One region of the Kitasatospora cystarginea genome, then DNA from elsewhere that is predicted to be linked to it. Evidence: riboswitches for the same ligand, from Rfam matches in the RefSeq annotation. Region 1 holds a riboswitch; the other holds the start of a gene.
The links. A riboswitch is a leader RNA that binds a small molecule or an ion and turns the genes downstream of it on or off. The one in region 1 is predicted to bind cyclic di-AMP.
Positions count from the first base shown of each region.

Region 2: it holds a riboswitch for cyclic di-AMP, as region 1 does, so the genes downstream of both, ABD369_RS08975 (transglycosylase family protein) here and ABD369_RS12425 (CAP domain-containing protein) in region 1, are expected to answer to the same signal.

Region 1 is NZ_BAAATR010000009.1:17,277-20,477, forward strand. Features, by position in the region: gene ABD369_RS12420 (NAD(P)/FAD-dependent oxidoreductase) at 1-289, opposite strand, end outside; gene ABD369_RS12425 (CAP domain-containing protein) at 772-1,695, opposite strand; cyclic di-AMP (ydaO/yuaA leader) riboswitch at 1,698-1,830, opposite strand; gene ABD369_RS12430 (mycothiol-dependent nitroreductase Rv2466c family protein) at 2,132-2,773, opposite strand; gene pdxR (MocR-like pyridoxine biosynthesis transcription factor PdxR) at 2,876-3,201, shown strand, end outside.
Region 2 is NZ_BAAATR010000006.1:12,907-16,107, forward strand. Features, by position in the region: gene ABD369_RS08970 (sirohydrochlorin chelatase) at 53-970, shown strand; cyclic di-AMP (ydaO/yuaA leader) riboswitch at 1,493-1,665, shown strand; gene ABD369_RS08975 (transglycosylase family protein) at 1,671-2,801, shown strand; gene ABD369_RS08980 (hypothetical protein) at 3,050-3,201, shown strand, end outside.

The DNA of each region.
Region 1 (3,201 bases):
CCGGCGTGAGCCAGCGGATGTCGGTGGCCAGGCCGAAGCGCTGCGCGCCCTCACCGGTGAGCAGCTCGGTCGTGCCCGGCAGCAGCCGCTCGATGGCGTACAGGCCGGCCGGCATCAGCAGGTGCGCCTGCCGGGCCTGCGGGACTCCCCCGGCGAACTCGGCCTTGCCCGGCCGACGGTCGCGCTCCACCACGGTCACCCGCCAGCCCGCCTCGGCGAGGACCCAGGCGTGCAGCAGTCCGGCCAGGCTGCCTCCCAGCACAGCGGCTCTGCCAACCGGTAGCGGCATCTCGATTCCCCCTTCGGCCGGCGGAGCTCACGGCGTCGAGCCCCACGCTGTTCAGCGGGTGGTGCGGTGCGGATCGCGCGGCGCGAGCGGTGCAAGCGGCGCCCGCGCACGGCGGGGTGGTGCAGTGCGCGGCGGCGCGGCTCGGCGTGCGGTGGTACTGGACGGCGGACGTACGGCGTGAGTGGGCGCGCAGCGCACGCGGGGAGCGTACGAGCACGAACCGGATGCATTCTGCCCACCCGGGCCGGGCCGCTAACCACCCCCTCGCACTGAAATGACGGTACATCGACAAATATTTGAGGAAATATCCCCACTTGGCTATCGGGGTCGTCGCCGAGGGGCCGGCGACCGCCGACCCGCCCGACCGTGCGAGGTTCCGCCGCGCGCGCTCCGCCCCACGGGCCTGGCGCCCGCGAGGCGGAGGCACCCGACCCGCCCCCGGGGGGGCGGGTCGACCTCGGCCTACGTCCTTGACGGACGGGTCAGTTGGAGAAGTCCTGGGTGAGCCAGACGGTTCCACTGGCATCCCGGTAGACGGCGATGCCGATGTGGGTGAACTCGCTGCTGAGGATGTTCTTGCGGTGGCCGTCGTCCGGCGGCGTCTCGTTCAGCATGTCCTGGGTCAGACTGACCGCCATTGCGGCGATGTCCTGGGCCGAGGTGGAGACCCCGTTGCCGTAGCCTATGTTCTCCCCGACGGCGTTCCACTGGACGCCCGCGGCCGTCACCCGCGCACCCAACTCGGCCTCGCCCGGGCACTGGTGGGACATGCCGCAGCCGCCGGCCATCGTCTGGTTGTGGGCCTCGGAGCTGCTGGTCAGCCCTGCCGTGATGGTGTAGGCCGGCAGACCCTGGGCGGCCCGCGCCTGGTTGATCAGGCCGAGCACCTGCTGCACGGCGTCCGAGCTCGAACCGGTCTGCGCGGCCGGGGTGGTGGCCGCGGGGGCGGGGGCGTGCGTGGCCGGGGCGGACGGAGAGGCGGCCGGGGACGACGGCGCGGACGTGTGCGACGCCGGGGCCGAAGTCGGAGCGGAGGGCCGCACGGAGTGGGAGCCCTGGGACTCGCCGCCTGGGCGCGCGGTCGCGGATTCCGAGGCGTGGGAGGCCGGGGCGGACGGCGACGGCGAGGCGTGCGAGGCTTCGGCCGAGGCCGGAGCGGAGGGCCGCGCGGCGTGCGGGCCGGCCTGGTGGTGGTGCTGATCGGAGTCGTCCTGGTGCCGGTACTGGTGGTGCTCCTGCCACCCGGCATGGCTCGCGTAGGTGTGGGAGCCGGGCGCGGCGGAGGCTCCGCTCGCGCTCAGCAGCGGCAGCATGAGGCCGGCGCCGGCGATCCCGGCGGTGGCGGCCAGCCGCGGGGTGTGCCTCCGGCGCGCGCGGCGATGCCGGCCGGTACCTGAAGTCAGCATGGGGCGTCCCTCTGCGACGCCTGCGAGGTGAGCTGTCGGGTTCGGGCCGTGAGGTAGCCCGGCCGCACACGGCGGCTTCACCCCTAGCCGCGCTCGTCTCGCCCGCGAACGGGTCGAGCAGGGCGCGGCAAACTACCTGGTTCCCCCGCTCCTGCCCGGTGCACTGCTCGACGTCCGGCCGACCGGTGGACAGGACTCGGCGTCCCGGCGGCAGGGTCCGCAGGTGCGAACAGCCTGAACGCTAGGCAGATCGACCCGGAAGACACAAGTTCGTATCATGCGCATCACATGGACATCCAGTGAAGATCTGATGGATTGCCATATTCACTGACACAATGCTGCATAAGTGCCCTAATCGGACAAATCTCTCGACTGTCCATGGCGGTCACGGCGGCCACCGCCCCCCGGGGGGGGCGGACGAGGCGGCCGGCGCGCGTCAGTCGACGATCGGCCCGCATGTGCGGCCGCGCTTGAGTTCGAAGAACCCCTCGGCCTCCGTGACGAGCAGTATGCCGTCCCACAGCCGCCCGGCCGCCTCACCGCGGGGGATCGGGCTCACCACCGGACCGAAGAACGCGTTGACCGAGCCGTCGGGACCGGCGATGTGGATCGCGGGCACGCCGAGGTCCTCGCCGATGGGGTCGAGGGCCGCCCGGTTGCCGGCCAGCAGGACCGGGTCGAGCCCGGCGTCGTCGGCGGCGTCGGCGAGTCCGGCGGGCAGGCCCGCCTCCTCCAGCGCGGCCAGGTACAGCTCTCGGCCGATGGGGGCCTTCTCGAGGTGGATCCGGTTGCCGAGGGCGGTGTACAGGTCCCGCAGCACCTCGCTGCCGTGCGCGCGTTCGGCGGCCAGCACCACCCTGGCCGGGCCCCGCCGTTCGGCGAGCCACTGGCGGTACCAGTCGTCCACCTCGCGGCCGTCGTTGTGCGCGGCGAGGCCGAACACCCGGAACCGGCTGCGGACCTGACGGACCTGCTCCACCTCCAGCAGCCAGCGCGAGCCGATCCACGCCCACGGGCACACCGGGTCGAACCACATGTCCACGGCCGTCGTCTCAACGGTCGTCTCGACAGTCGTCATGTACGAATCTCCTGCTCCTTGAGTGTCCGAGGAGACGCTACGTGACCAACTGGCCTTGGCTAAGCTCCAATTCGGATCGATCTGATTGGGCCAATTGTGGATGTGCATGTCACCCTCGGCGGACGGGGCGACCGGGCCGCCCGGATCTACCGGCAACTGCTGGACGCGGTGCTGGACGGACGGCTGCGCCCCGGCGAACGGCTGCCGCCCAGCCGGGAGCTGGCCCGCCGGCTCGGAGTGTCCCGCAACACCGTGGCCTCGGCCTACGAGCGGCTGGCCGCGGAGGGCTTCCTCCAGGGCCGGGCGGGGTCGGGCACCTTCGTGTCCGGGCAGTCCGTCGGCACGCTGGCCGCCCGCCGTGCGCCGGCCGGCCCCGGGGCACAGCCGAGGCGGGTCTGGCAGTCCGTGCCGGCCGCCCGGGGGCAATC
Region 2 (3,201 bases), on a different contig from region 1:
CTCTGGGGATCCGGATGCAGTCCCGCCTGCCGAATGTCCTACGATCTCCGCCATGAGCACCGCAGCCATCCCGGGCGCGCCACTGCCCGTCCGCACTCCAGGCTCCCGTGCGCGGGGGCGCCACCGCCGTCCCGAGCGCCCCGAGATCCCGGCCGGTTCCCCGGCACTGGTGCTTGCCGTCCCCGCTGCGGCCGGGCCCGAGGCGAGCCCGATCGTCGAGGAACTGCTGTCCATCGTGCGCGGCGAGCAGCCCGGCATCGAGACCGCGGCCGGCTACCTGGCCGGCGAACAGGCCGACGCCAACACGGCGGAGGACGTCGCGGACGGAGACGGCCAGGCCGCCCCGACCGTGGCCGAGGTACTCGCCCAGGCCACCGAGGCGGGCATGCCCACGCCGGTCGTGATTCCGCTGCTGGCCGGCCCGCACGGCTTCCTGACCTCCCTGCACAAGCTCGCCGGCGAGACCGGGGCGACCGTCACCGATGTGCTCGGCCCGCACCCGCTGCTGGCCGAGGCGGTGCACGTACGGCTCTCCGAGGCCGGCCTGGCCCGCGCCGACCGGGCGCGCCTGTTCGCCATCACCACTGCGGCGGACGGCGTGGTCCTGACCACCGTCGGCGGCGAGGAGTCCGCCGCGGCGGCCGGGATCACCGGCGTACTGCTGGCCGCCCGGCTCGCGGTACCCGTGGTGGCCGCCGCCCTGGACGTGCCGGGTTCGGTCGCCGCCGCGGTCGAGCACCTGAAGGCCACCGGATCCCAGCGGCCGGCACTGGCCCCGCTGGTGATCGGCCCCGAGGCCGATCCCGAGCTGCTGGCCGCGGCAGCCGAGGAGACCGGCTGCCCGAGCGCGGCCCCGCTCGGCGCCTACCCGACCGTCGGTCAGCTGATCGCGTCCACCTACCTGGCCGCACTCAACATCCCGGGCCCGGGCGAGGCCCCGGCCGTCGTCGCGGAGCAGCCCGCCGACTGAGCACCCGACAAGACCGTACGAGAGGCCCCCGCGAGGGGCCTCTCGGCGTTTCCGGGATCCCCAGGGGTCCGCGGCCCCGCTCGGCCCAGGTCGAGCGGGGTGCGGACCCCTGGAGCCGTGCGGCCGGAGTCGGATGGCGAATTGGCAAACCCCCGCGCGACATTTGCCGCATCGACTCGCAATTCGGACATTTGCCATCACCCTCTCCAGTGGGCCGCATTGACCCGGACCCCACTCCCCATCATGGCTTTTCAAAACCTTCACAACTGGTCGCCCCGACCCCCCGAAAATGCCGCGGCATCACCTGAAAGGAAGGCAGATTCCCACTCGGGCCGCATACCTGAAAGAGCCCCATCGGATTCCCTGGAAATGCCGGCGTGCATTCGATCTTGAGGAATCCGCGAATGGCCTGTGAGGGAACTCACAGGTGTTTGCGGATTCAACTTAAGTCTGCTTAACGTGCTCTCCGTTCGTTGACACACGGACCCAGCTCTTCCGGAACGCCGAGTCCTGCCGCCGGAGCAGCTGGCACCGCAGAACGCACCGACGGCAGGGGCGGGGGAACCAGGTAAGTCGCCCGAGAGCCGGCCAGTATTCGGCCGGTTCCGGGCTAGGGGTGAAGCCGTGCGCAGCACGGCCGGGCAACTCCAGCCCGAATCCGACAGCTCACCTCGCAGGCGTGGGAGAGGAACGCACCTTCATGCTGCCCATCAACGCCAACAAGCGTGCTCGCCGTCTGATCGCCGCCACGGGTGTGGTCGGTCTCGGCCTGTCGATCCCCGCCCTCGCTGCCTCCGGTGCCTCCGCCGCTTCCGTCTCCACCTGGGACAAGGTCGCCCAGTGCGAGAGTGGCGGCAACTGGAGCATCAACACCGGCAACGGCTTCTACGGTGGCCTGCAGTTCACCGCCTCCACCTGGGCCGCCTTCGGTGGCACCCAGTACGCCCCGCAGGCCAACCTGGCGACCAAGGCGCAGCAGATCGCCATCGCCGAGAAGGTCCTCGCCTCGCAGGGCCCCGGCGCCTGGCCGGTCTGCTCGGTCAAGGCCGGTCTGACCAAGGACAGCGCTCCTGCCCAGGTCGACACCTCCGCGCCAGCCGCTGCCCCGGCTCCCGCCGCCCCGGCTACCCCGGCTCCGGCCGCCACGCCGAAGAGCGCCCCGGCCGCCGCCCCGCAGGCCGCGAGCGGCGCCAAGTACACCGTGGTGGCGGGCGACTGGCTGTCGTCCATCGCGACCAAGAACAATGTCGATGGCGGCTGGCAGAAGCTGTACGACCTCAACAAGTCGGTGCTGCCCCAGGGTCCGGACATGATCTTCCCCGGCCAGCAACTGGCGCTCGGCAGCACCTCGGCCGCCGCTCCGAAGCAGGACACCCAGAAGCCGGCCGCCAAGCCGAGCAGCTCCAGCACCCCGGCTCCGGCGCCGGCTCCGGCCAAGCCCGCCACCCCGGCTCCGGCCGCGACCGCGACCGGCAGCAAGGCCGCCGCGGTCAACTTCGCGCTCTCCAAGGTCGGCCAGGCCTACGTCTACGGCGGCAGCAGCGACGGCGGCTGGGACTGCTCCGGTCTGACCCAGGCCGCCTACCGCCAGGCCGGCATCTCGCTGCCGCGCGTCGCCGCCGACCAGGCCGACGTCACCACCAAGGTGTCGCTGGACAAGCTGCAGCCGGGCGACCTGCTGTTCTGGTCCAACAACGGCAGCAACTCGGGTGTCTACCACGTCGCCATCTACATCGGTGACGGCAAGTACGTCGAGGCCGCCAACCCGAAGGCGGGCGTGAAGGTCGAGACCATCGCGAACTACGCCCCGGACTTCGCCGGCCGCGTCTGACGGTCCCGGCTCTCCGCGTGAGGCCGCTGTCCCCGGTGCTCTGGTCGGCGCCGGGGACAGCGGCCTCACCGGATCCCGAGTGCACGGGGCGGCTCGGTCGCACGGTCCCCCGCCCGCTCGTGGTTCCCCGCGCCGCCGGGCGGGCACCGCATCAGATGCTCGGAGAACCCGTGTGCCGCGCGGGCTGGTGGCTCGGTTCCCCACCCTCTAACGTCGGTTGCGCCTGCAGCCACAGGAAGGGGAACGCCATGACGAAGGTCACCGTCAGTCTCGACAGCGATCTGGCGATCGAGGCGATGCTGCTGTCCGGCACCAGGAGTCCGCAGGACGCGGTTGAGTTGATCGTCCGCGACTACCTGGCCACCGGCCGCCGTACCGAGGCCCGTACCGGCGACGCCGC